Regions from separate parts of the Holtiella tumoricola genome, predicted to be linked through region 3. Evidence: predicted binding sites of a transcription regulator. Region 3 holds the regulator's gene; each other region holds the start of a gene.
The links. Region 3 encodes Rex, which represses fermentation and respiration genes when NADH is low (regulators of the CRP and FNR family bind a similar motif). Its sites were predicted from a motif close to ATTGTTAANTANTTAACAAT; they were not measured.
Positions count from the first base shown of each region.

Region 1: PBV87_RS19740 (NADH-quinone oxidoreductase subunit NuoE family protein) is a predicted target of Rex. The motif match lies at 1,237-1,256, and genes of this name have one in related genera.
Region 2: PBV87_RS07265 (PIG-L deacetylase family protein) is a predicted target of Rex. The motif match lies at 1,426-1,445, and genes of this name have one in related genera.

Region 1 is NZ_JAQIFT010000068.1:99,941-104,103, forward strand. Features, by position in the region: gene nuoF (NADH-quinone oxidoreductase subunit NuoF) at 1-166, opposite strand, end outside; gene PBV87_RS19735 ((2Fe-2S) ferredoxin domain-containing protein) at 185-583, opposite strand; gene PBV87_RS19740 (NADH-quinone oxidoreductase subunit NuoE family protein) at 613-1,107, opposite strand; gene PBV87_RS19745 (PHP domain-containing protein) at 1,290-1,994, opposite strand; gene PBV87_RS19750 (DRTGG domain-containing protein) at 1,991-2,335, opposite strand; gene PBV87_RS19755 ([Fe-Fe] hydrogenase large subunit C-terminal domain-containing protein) at 2,346-3,647, opposite strand; gene PBV87_RS19760 (ATP-binding protein) at 3,667-4,080, opposite strand; gene PBV87_RS19765 (DRTGG domain-containing protein) at 4,082-4,163, opposite strand, start outside.
Region 2 is NZ_JAQIFT010000030.1:26,373-30,535, reverse strand. Features, by position in the region: gene PBV87_RS07275 (WbqC family protein) at 1-19, opposite strand, end outside; gene PBV87_RS07270 (sugar transferase) at 35-661, opposite strand; gene PBV87_RS07265 (PIG-L deacetylase family protein) at 672-1,352, opposite strand; gene PBV87_RS07260 (polysaccharide biosynthesis protein) at 1,530-3,380, shown strand; gene PBV87_RS07255 (Coenzyme F420 hydrogenase/dehydrogenase, beta subunit C-terminal domain) at 3,459-4,163, shown strand, end outside.
Region 3 is NZ_JAQIFT010000007.1:68,707-72,869, forward strand. Features, by position in the region: gene PBV87_RS01115 (ABC-F family ATP-binding cassette domain-containing protein) at 1-1,702, opposite strand, end outside; gene PBV87_RS01120 (redox-sensing transcriptional repressor Rex) at 1,844-2,482, shown strand; gene PBV87_RS01125 (FAD binding domain-containing protein) at 2,897-3,685, shown strand; gene PBV87_RS01130 ((2Fe-2S)-binding protein) at 3,700-4,155, shown strand; gene PBV87_RS01135 (xanthine dehydrogenase family protein molybdopterin-binding subunit) at 4,158-4,163, shown strand, end outside.

The DNA of each region.
Region 1 (4,163 bases), on a different contig from region 3:
GCCCTTTCTCACAGAAACCGAAACATCCTGTTGTAAGAACTTGAACAGTATCGCTCATCCCAGCTTCCTTGATATGTAACTTAAGATTTTCTACGATTTCATGAGATCTAGATGAAATACACCCTGTACCTCCACAAACTAAAATATGCATTGTATATTGAGACATTTTAGCACCTTCTTTCCATTACTCATCAAGGGATTTATGGATAGTTGGTATAATGCCATCTACCATTTCGCCACCAAGAATATGTTTTTCTAATATTTCCTTAGCTTTTGCTTTGTCAACGTTTCCATACACAACAGGTTCTTTACCTGGTAATGTGACTTCAATAGTAGGTTCTGCATAACAGTATCCCATACAGCCACTTTGTGTAATGACAACATTATCTACTTTTTCATCTCTTACAAGCTCTGCAAAGTAATTCATCACTTCTCTTGCCCCAGAAGCTATCCCACAGGTTGCCATTGCTACACGAACTACTACCATATTATCTACATTTTCACCTTTTACACGAAGATCTACTTTATTTTTCACATTATCTCTTAATGTTTTAAGTTGATCGAGTGACATGATTTTCGTCATAGCTTTTACCCTCCTTATTTATCAGAAATCTATTCTTGGTACTCTGCAATAATTTCTTTAACTTGCTCAGCTGTATTAATACGTCCGTATACTTTATCCCCAATCATTACAACAGGAGCAAGTCCACACGCTCCAACACATCTTAATGCATCTAATGAAAACTTACCATCAGATGTTGTTTGACCTACTTCAATGCCTAACTCATTTTTGAAAGCATCTAAAACCCTATCTGCTCCCCTTACATAACAAGCTGTTCCTAAACATACTGAAATAGGATATTTCCCTTTAGGTTCCATTGTAAAAAATGAATAGAAACTTACAACACCATAAACTTGAGCAGTTGGTATATTAAGTTTTTGACCTACGTATTCTTGTACTTCTTTTGGTAAATATCCAAAAATAGCTTGCGCTCTATGAAGCACTGAAATTAATGCACCTCGTTTTTCTGGTAGTGCATCGATAAAAGCTCCTAATTCTGCATACATTTCTGTTGCAAGTGGATTGTTACATTTCTCACATGACATCGTTCTTCCTCCTTACGCTTTTGTTACATTTAGCAATAGATGTTTTATTATTTCAAGGTTTCGTTAAAAAGTTCACAAGTAGTCTGAAATTTTTTAATTATATTTATGAAAATACCACAATTTTGTAGTATTGTCAACTTATTATGATTTTTATCAACTATTTATTTAATTTTATACAATTTTTATACAAGTTCTAACCATTCAAACACACTTTTTTTATCTATTTTTTCCACTTCTAAAAAACTTTCTCCTTCACACAATTGTTCTAAGTAATGCGCATCCGAACTCTTCACACACCTCATACCTGGATATATTCCTTTGTAAAGTTCATCTTTAGCATTCTTTGAAACTTCAAAAGCGTCAAAATATAAATCATCTGGAATAGCACCCAAATTTGATAAGATACTATAAGCATTACGATCTATGTGTGCAGGATAAATACATCCACTCAATCCTTTGACTAATGGCACCAGCTCATAGACGGATAGCTGTGTTGCTGTTAAAAGCATACGTTCTATCTCACCTATGACTTCATCTTCTGTATTCATAATCCACTGATTTCCAAAAATAGAAGCTCTATTTCTGATTTTAGGCATGCAGGCTTGTATTTGTTTTTCAGCCTCATAAGCATTTTCAAGATTTGGAAATAGAGCAATGAGATGAAATTCCTCCATACACTCTATTTCCATTCCGGGTATTACTAAAATATCTTTTTCTTTTCCTAACGCCATAATAGGTGCACAGTTACAGCAAGTATTGTGATCTGTAATAGCAATAATCTTTTTCTCCAAAAGCTCACAAAGATTAATAATATTATTAGGAGTCATCAGCTCATCTCCACAAGGCGATGCTACTGTATGAATATGAAAGTCATAACTGACAATCATCCAACCCCTCCTAACACACCATCTTGACCTAACCTATAAGCTAATTGAAAGCTTGTAAGCGGTGTATTTAGTACTGGGATACCATTTTCTTTTGCTTTTTCTAACATTTCTTCCGTTGGCATGCTCTTTTCTGTTAGAATAATGGCCGATAGACCAATAAGACTTGCTACAGCTACTGTATTAATATGTCCTTGTATGGTTAGCCAAATCATTTCTTCCTTGGCATGAGCCATCACAAAGCTAAGTAGGTCACCTACATAACCTCCTTTGATGTTTTGCTCTATACCTTCATCACATAATACATTTAAATTGTACTGATTTGCCAGCTCTTTGACCGTCATCAAATCCCCCCTAGTCTTTTGTTGTTGGCAATATTTTTTGTGTGAGCTCAAACATGGCTTCAGATAACTCTTTAATACGCTTTCTCAACATAAAGATGCAATCCTCCACATGTGCATGCCCCTTGACTACGTCCTCAGCAAAACATCTACAAGTAGGTGCACCACATGAACCACAGTCTATTTGCGGCAACTTACTATATAGCTGTTCTATTTCTTCCATCATTTCCAAAGCTGTTCCAATATCTTCATCTAGCGAAAAAACAGGTTTAGGTACAATAGATACATTATATTTATATGGAAGAGCTTCTAATAAATGGTTGGCTTTAGTAACCTGTTCTCTCTTTGCTTCTTGTTCTTCATGTTCTATTAATTTTTTGAGTGTATGACGGCTCACAAAAGGATTTTCTATAGTAAGTGCACCACCTAAGCACCCACCTGTACAAGCTAATGCTTCTATATAATGAATTTTTGATAATGTACCATCCTCTACTTTTTCCAAAATATCAATAACACGTTCAATACCATCTACTGCAATATGGTTATCGATACCTATATTACTAATACCTCCATTCCTAGTTGCCCAACTCATCCCCCCCGGGGTTGGTTTACGCTTAATAGGGTGTGGGTGATTTTTAATTTCATGAATTACTTTTAGGTAAATCTCTTGCATTGAAAATGCCCCATCTACATAAGACTTTTCAAGTCCCTTTGGCTTATGGATATCCGTAGCTTTAGCTGGACATGGTGATATAAAGAAAACACCTACCTCTTCTTGTTTAATACCATGGCTCATATAGGCTGACTTAACATATCTAGCTGCAAGTTCCATAGGAGACATAATAGGCAAAATATGATCTATAAGAGCTGGAAAACGTCGCTGGATTAAGCGTACGATGACAGGGCAAGCCGATGAAATAACAGGAAATACCTTAACTTCTTTCATATACTGATTTGTGTACTCTGCAATATATTCTGCAGCTTCACTGACTTCGAAAACATCAGTAAATCCTATGGCATACAAGCTTCCAAGAATCTCCTCTACACTTTCACCTTTTGCAAATTGTGCATAAAAACTAGGTGCAGGCAATGCAACACGATAAGAATAACTATAGATCATATTAAAATTATCCATTACAGCACGCTTAGCACCATTTCTACAAACTGCAATACAGTTTCCACAGTCAATGCATCTCTCAGTAATAATCTTTGCTTTAGAATCTCTTACTCGAATAGCTTCTGTCGGACATCTTTTAATACAATCCGTACATCCTATACACTTCTCGCTCTCTAGTGTTACAGAATGGCTGTACATAATAGGCTTCACCTACTTCCTATTTTAAAAATACGGTTAGCTGTACTTTTGTTCCTTCTCCTACAATCGATGTAATTTTAAGTTCATCACTATACTTTTTCATATTGGGTAGCCCCATACCTGCTCCAAACCCTAACTCTCGAATTTCATGTGTCGCAGTTGAGTACCCTTCCTGCATTGCTAAATCTATATCTGGAATACCTGGTCCCTTATCTTCTAATATAACTTCTATTTTTTCCGGTAAAACATCTACCTGTATAGTACCACCATGAGCATGAATAACCATGTTCATTTCTGCTTCATACATAGCAACCGCAATTTTTCTAATTTTTGTACTATCTATGCCTAACTTTTTAAGAATATTCTTGACTTTCCCTGAAGCTTCACCTGCTAGCAAAAAATCATCTCCGTCAACTTTATAGAATAGATTCATGCTATACTTCGCCTCCACCACCTAGTCCTTTTTCATAAAGCTTCCCACAAGCCGTATAAAGGGGATAATGAGTAGATAAAAGC
Region 2 (4,163 bases), on a different contig from region 3:
GATGAATTGAAATAATCACGAGCACCCTCTCCTTTTATTTAGTTAAATCATCATTTCCATTAAAACGTGTGGGGCGATAATCATCACTTGGTCTTTTGGCAAACAAAATCACATAGATTGTTTTTAAAAAGATCTTAGCATCTAACCAGAGTGAAAAGTTTTCTACATAGTAAATATCATATTCAAACTTCTTATCCCACGTTGGTGTTTTCCATTCATTTACAGCTTCCCATCCTGAAATACCTGGCAACACCTCTTGTCTTCTAAGCTGATAAGCATTAAAGTTCTCTACATCTGAAGGAAGCACAGGTCTTGGTCCAATCAATGACATTTCACCTTTTAACACATTAATCATTTGAGGCATTTCATCAATATTGGTTTTTCTTAGTAGCTTTCCCCACCACTTAAGCCTTAAATTATCTGGCAGTAAGTCTCCTTTTTCATCTCTTTCATTAGTCATACTTCTTAGCTTTAATATTATAAAAGACTTGCACTGATAACCAATTCGTACTTGTTTAAATAAAACTGGACTGGTAGGATCATTTATCTTAATTAATAAGATAGCGATTAATAGAAAAGGGCTCATGCTCACCAGTAAAAAGCTAGCTAAACACTTATCAAATACTCTTTTTAAGAAATATTGTCCTTTATTCTCTTTCATAAGACACTACCTACTCTACTATTCTTCTAAAAACAACATTAAAAGCTTCAGCATATGCTATACCAGATTGACCACCACGATAAACTGCCTGTGCTTTGATAAAAGCTTCACTTCTTGGATGAGGATAGTCCCTCATTACACCTATATAGTGTTTAAGCGCTTCTATCTTTTTATCAATATATTCCTCTCCTACTTCTATAAATAAGTTTGGTGTGAATTTTCCCCCTGTATTTAAAGACCATTCTGTAGAAGACGGTACTTCCATAAACATAAGTTCTTTTAAAGGTTTTATATGAGGCATTCTTTGAAACAATCTGGCTGCTGCTTGACAAGCTAGTGAAGTTTGTAAATGATCATTATTTAGATCAGACGGATCATGGGTGATTAAAACATCTGCTCCACAATCTAAGATGGCTGCTTCAATAAATTGTACTAATTCAAGGTGAGATACTGTATTGAGCTTAATATTAGGAAAATTACCTTTATAGATTTTCTTGATTCCTAATACTTGTCTAGTAGCTTCTATATTTTTATCCAATTCTTCCAGCTCTGGTCTATAATTTCTAGCATCCGCATTGACCGATAGAATGCAAACATTGGTTTCTATTCCTTTTGCCGAAAGCTTTGCCAACGTAGCTCCAGCTCCTAGGACTTCATCGTCAGGATGAGCTACAACGATTAAGTAAGACATTTTTTATTCCCCTCCTAAAAATCAACATATATTTCAATTCTATTATATTTTTAAATGACATTACTTGTTCATTATTTTTAAATTTTTGTAAATTTTACTTCATTTATTAATCACTTTATAAAATAATTGTCCATATAATAAAAATGAAAAGAAGCACCTAAAATAGGAGGAATTTAAATGTTCTCAAAAGTCTATCAATATACCTTGTTTATAGGAGATATGATTCTAGTCAATGTAGCCTTTTTAGTGGCACTACTACTACATTTTGATTTTTGTATACCAGGTGATTATTGGGCTATTTATCTTCAAATCTTTTTTGTTTTATCACTTATTAATCTTGCAACTAATCTTTGTTTTAAAGTTTACAAATGTCTTCTACGCTATATGAGCATTCATGATTTTACTCAATTAATTGCTTCTAATCTTTTATCAACTCTTTTATTTTATATATATACAAAAGTGTATCCTATTTCTCTTCCTAATGGTATTTATCTCATTTATCTTCTTATACTTATCTTATTTACATTAGGTAGTCGTATTAGTGTTCGACTTATAATTGATGGTTATCGACATTTAAAGGCTCTATACCGCAACACATTTCCAATACATGATACACATAGTGCAATACGTACTATGCTTGTTGGAGCCGGAACTGCTGCTAATATTTTGATTAAAGATATGAATCTAGTCTCTTCACACAGACAAATTATACTCGCTGTAGATGATTCTAAACTTAAACAATCCCATAGGCTTATTGGGATACCTGTTTTAGGAAATATTGAACAGATACCACAACTAGCTCGTATCTATGACATTGAAGAAATTATTATTGCTATTCCTTCTGCTTCAAAAAAGCGTATTACTGAAATTATAAATATTTGTAGCCATACTACCTGCAAGCTCATGATTTTTCCAGGTCTTGATCACTCTCTTACCACAAACTTATTACCTATACGTCAAGTCAATATAGAAGATTTACTCTGTAGAGATCCTATTCATTTAGATAATCATATTATATCTACGCTGCTCTCAGATCGTACCATACTTGTTACAGGTGGTGGGGGGTCAATAGGTTCTGAACTCTGTAGACAAATCTTAAAGTTCAATCCTAAGCTACTAATTATCTTTGATATCTATGAAAATAACGCTTACGATATTCAAAATGAATTACTCTTAAATGGTATTTCTAAAACTGCTTTAAAAATAATTATTGGTTCTGTGAGAGATAAAGAAAAATTAGAATATGTCTTTAAAACCTATTCACCTCATGTCGTTTTTCATGCCGCTGCTCATAAACATGTTCCTCTTATGGAAGATAATCCTGAAGAAGCTGTGAAAAACAATATTTTTGGAACACTTAATGTAGCCTTATGTGCTAAGAAATATAAAACATCAAAATTTGTCTTTATCTCCACAGATAAAGCTGTTAATCCAACTAATGTAATGGGTGCAACAAAACGTGCATGTGAAATGATTATACAGTCCATTAATCAAACCACATCTGATACAGACTATGTAGCTGTCCGATTTGGTAATGTATTAGGAAGTAATGGGAGTGTTATACCTCTTTTTAAAAAACAATTAGAACATGGTGGACCACTAACGGTTACACATCCAGAAGTTATTCGTTACTTTATGACTATTCCTGAAGCTGTTAGTCTAATCTTACAGGCCATGACCTTTGCATCTGGTGGAGAAATTTTTATATTAGATATGGGCGCACCTGTAAAGATTTATGATTTAGCACTTAACTTTATTAAACTTTCTGGATTAGAACCTTACAAAGATATTGACATTATTTTTACAGGACTTAGACCAGGTGAAAAACTGTATGAAGAACTTCTCTTAAGCGAAGAAGGACTTGGCAAAACCGATTCTAATAAAATCTTCATTGCTCAGCCTAGTACTATTGATTTTAACGAACTTTTAATTAGGCTAGAAGAATTGTCCCATTCTTTAGCAGACCCCGATTCCATTAGACAATCTCTGGCTCATATCGTTCCTACCTATACACAAGCTAAAAAATAATCTTTCATATATATATGTATATAATAATATAAATAGATAAAAACATCTTTCAGAAAAATACGTTTGAGGAGGTTCAACATGATTAATTTTGATTTTGATAAAGATTGCTATTCATGTGGTTTATGTGAAACATCCTGCCCCACTCAAGCTATTACCTTTAAACCTAATGTAGAAGCTAGTTTAGTACCGAATGTTGCAATAGATTTATGTATAAATTGTGGTAAATGTGATCGGATTTGTCCTCATTTAAATCCCCCTTCTTGCAATAATAGTTTAAGTACTGCTGATGCTTATGCTGCTTATAATAAGGATGAAAAAGTACGTCTAGCCAGTTCATCAGGTGGATTATTCAAACTATTAGCAGATTTATTTATTAAAAATGGTGATTATGTATGTGGGTGTGTTTGGGATAATCAAATGCTCCCCGTACATATTGTTTCTAATAAACCTGAGGATATTTTAAAAATGATGGGGTCAAAATATATAGGTAGCATAGCTAAGAACTGCTATGAAGAAATCAAACACCTTTTAAAAGCGAATCATAAAGTATTATTTACAGGAACACCTTGTCAACTCGATGCACTTTATCGTTATGTGGGCTCTCAACCCAATTTGTATACGATGGGAGTTATTTGCCACGGTGTTGCTATTCCAAGTATCTGGAAACAATATCTTGAAAAATTAGAAAATCAATATGGTAAAGTCATCAATTATAAATTTAGAGATAAAACTTTAGGATGGACTAACTTCTTTAACAAGATTACTTTTGCTTCAAATAAAACA
Region 3 (4,163 bases):
TTTGCCAATCTTCTTTGGTAGAAGCTGTTGGAGAAGTAGTTGTAGATTGATGAGATAAATTTGTGCCAGTAGGGGCGTTTGTACTTACTGAATGAGAAGTAGAAAGTTCTTTTTTCTTTTCCATAAAGTAATCGTAGTCACCTAAATACATAGCCATATTATCTTTTGACATATCTAAAACTTTAGTAGCTGTTTGATTGATGAAGTAACGGTCGTGTGAAACATAAAGGATTGTACCTTCATATTGATTCAGTGCATTTTCAAGAACTTCTTTGGACATCATATCAAGGTGATTAGTTGGCTCATCAAGGATGAGGAAGTTAGCTTTTGAAAGCATGATCTTAGCAAGTGCAACACGGCCTTTTTCACCACCGCTAAGGGCATGAATAGGTTTAAAAACATCTTCACCTGTAAATAGGAAAGATGCCAACATGTTACGGATTTCAGTATTTGTAAGATCAGGAAACTCATTTTGAATTTCTTCTATAATACTAGCATGTTGATTTAGGGTAGCATGTTCTTGATCATAGTAACCAATGTATACATTGGTGCCAAGTGTAACTGTTCCAGTTGTAATAGCGCTTGTACCCATAATCATACGGAAAAGAGTGGTTTTACCAATTCCATTAGGACCTACAATAGCAACCTTCTCACCGCGTTTGATATCAAAGTTAATATGGCTAAAGAGTGCCCCATCTTCAAATGACTTAGATAATTCTTTAACAGTGAGGACATCGTTTCCACTAGTAATACGTGGTGTAAGTACTAGATTCATAGGCTTGTCATCTATGGTAGGTAGGTCCATAACTTCTATTTTATCTAAAAGTTTTTCACGGCTTCTTGCACGTTTGATAGATTTTTCTCGATTAAATTGACGAAGTTTAGCGATAACAGCACGTTGTTTGGCAATTTCTTGTTGCTGTTTTTCATATTGATGCATAGCTGCTTCATAGACTTTTTCACTTTCAATGATAAAGTTACTATAATTGCCATTATAGACCATAGCACGACCAAATTCTAAGTGAACGACTTTCGTTACAACACGATCAAGGAAGTAACGGTCATGAGAGATTACAAGAACTGCACCTTTGTAACTTCTTAAGTAATTTTCTAACCATTCTGTAGCTGCGATATCAAGATGGTTAGTTGGTTCGTCAAGAAGGAGAAGGCTAGGCTCTTCTAAAAGAAGCTTAGCAAGGGCAACACGTGTTTTTTGACCACCGGATAAAGTGGTAATGGGTTGATTATAAATTTCTTCTTTAAGGCCTAATCCTTTTAGAACACCTTTTACAAGACTTTTATATTCATAGCCCTTTTTATCTTCAAAAGTTATACGGAGTGCATCGTACGTATGGGTTAATTCCATAGAATGAGTACGAGAAATTTCTTCTTCCATTTGATGAAGCTTAGCTTCTAATGCAATGACCTCATCAAATACATGAAGTAATTCCTCATATACCGTATGAGTAGAATTAAACTGCATATTTTGTTCTAAGTAACCAATAGTGGATCCTTTTGCAAAAAATAGATCACCTTCATCAGGGTGAAGTTCCCCAGTTAAAATTCGGAATAAAGTTGTTTTGCCGGCCCCGTTATTTCCAACTAGGGCAACTTTTTCTGTATCTTCTATATGAAATGAAACATCTTTTAACACAAGTTCTTCGTTAAAAGACTTACGAATACCATGACAATTAGCAATCATAAGTGAACCTCCTCATTATTGTAGTTTCATATTAACAGAAAAACGACAAAAATAAAAGCTATGAATGAACTATGTAGATTGACAAAAAAAAAACTAAAATGCTATACTATAGAATAAGAGTAAAAAGAAGGAGGTAAAGATGTGACTGAAGAGAGAAAGATTTCAATGGCAGTAATTAGAAGATTGCCAAGGTACTATAGGTATTTAGGAGAATTGCTTGACAATGGCGTAACTAAAATATCTTCTAGAGAACTAAGTGAAAAAATGAAAGTTACAGCTTCTCAAATTAGGCAGGATCTTAACAACTTCGGCGGTTTCGGACAACAAGGATATGGATATAATGTTGAATATTTACACAAAGAGATCGGAAAAATATTAGGACTTGAAAATACACATAGTATGATTATTGTAGGGGTAGGGAATTTAGGACAGGCTCTTGCAAATTATACAAGCTTTGAAAAGCGTGGTTTTAATTTAATCGGATTATTTGATGTCAATCCAAGACTTGTAGGTATGAGTATTCGTGGAATAGAAGTTCTGGATATAGACAAAATGGAAGAGTTCGTTAAGGAACATAAAGTAGATATTGCTATTTTGACAATGCCTAAGACTAAAGTTAAAGAAACAGCCGAAAATCTGGCTAAATGGGGTGTAAGAGGTTTATGGAACTTCTCACCTGTAGATTTATTTGTACCAGACGGCGTACAAGTAGAAAATGTACATTTATCACATTCATTAATGACATTAGCTTACAGAATTAATGAATGTGAAGGTGAATAAAATCAATAACTTCCAAACTATATGGAAAGTCGTAAACTTAGAATGTTCGTCTATCATACGTTGAAAAATAACAGAGATAGATGGACATTTTTTTATACATTTATCTTAGAAAAAAGATAAGAATGATAGCAGAATATAATAAAAGAATTCCGAACATTTTTTTTGAAAAAATAAGTGGTTCTATATAAAATGAAGAAAAAATAGAACTATAAAGTCGATAGAAATGAAAAATGTTCGAAATTGTATTGACTTACGTAAGTTTACATTCTAATATAATAATTAGAGAAATTATTATAGGATTTTAAAAAAATAATTAAGAAAATAGATAGAGGGAAGCTAGAAAACTGTAGTTTTTCTCTTTTTTAGCGCCTAAAATATTTTAAAAATAGATTTAATATAAAAGGAGAGTCTTGCGTGATTACCATTAACCAGTATTTATTAGCAACTAGTTTAGAAGAAGCGTACGAAACGCTTGTAGCCAACAAGAAAAATGTTATTTTAGGGGGCATGCTATGGCTTAAAATGGGTAAACAAGCTGTACATACTGCTATTGATTTATCTAAACTTGGACTTGACCAAATTACAGAAACAGATGAATACATTGAAATCGGATGTATGACAAGCCTAAGACAGGTAGAAACAAGTAGGCTTTTACAAGAGCATTTTGATGGTATTGTAGCAAATTGTGTTAAGGACATTGTAGGAACACAATTTAGAAATGTTGCAACTATAGGTGGAAGTGTATTTGGAAGATTTGGTTTTTCAGATGTATTAACAGCACTGCTTGCTTTAGATACTTATGTGGAACTTTACAAAGGTGGTGTTATGCCTTTAGAAGACTTTGTAAATGCAAAGAGAAATAAAGATATACTTGTAAAAGTTATGATCCGAAAAAGTGATAGTAAAGCGAGCTATCATACTCAGCGCAATAGTGCAACAGATTTCCCAGTACTTGCAGTAGCTGTAAGTCAGGCTGATGAAGGCGTAAAAATTTCGGTAGGGGCAAGACCTCATAAAGCAAAACGTGCCTATGAAGCAGAAGCTTTATTACAAGGTGGTTTAACAGAATCTACAATTGAGGCGGCTGCACAAAAGGTTGTAGAGGAGTTAGATTTTGGGACTAACTTACGAGCAGGTGAAGCTTATCGCAAACAGTTAGCACAAGCATTAGTTAAAAGAGCTATAGATGAGATTAGAGCATAAGTGAGGAGAGCATCATGAAAATAAAAGTATGGATTAATAATAAAGTACATGAAAGAGAAATTGAAAGTGATTTACTCCTTATTGATTTCTTGCGTAGTGAAGGTTATTACAGTGTAAAACGTGGTTGTGATACAGCTAATTGTGGCTTATGTACAGTGTGGTTAGATGAAGTACCTGTTTTATCTTGCTCAACATTAGCAGCACGTGCAAATGGAAGAAAGGTGACAACATTAGAAGGGCTTGAAGAAGAAGTTAAAGTATTTGCAGAATTTATGGCTAATGAGGGTGCAGAACAATGTGGTTACTGTAGCCCAGGCTTTATTATGAACGTATTAGCAATGAAAAAAGAATTAGTTAATCCAACAGTAGATGAGATTAAACATTATTTAGCAGGAAACTTATGCCGTTGTACAGGTTATATGGGGCAAATGCGTGCTGTTGAGAAATTCTTGCATTCAGAGGAGGCATAAATATGAAG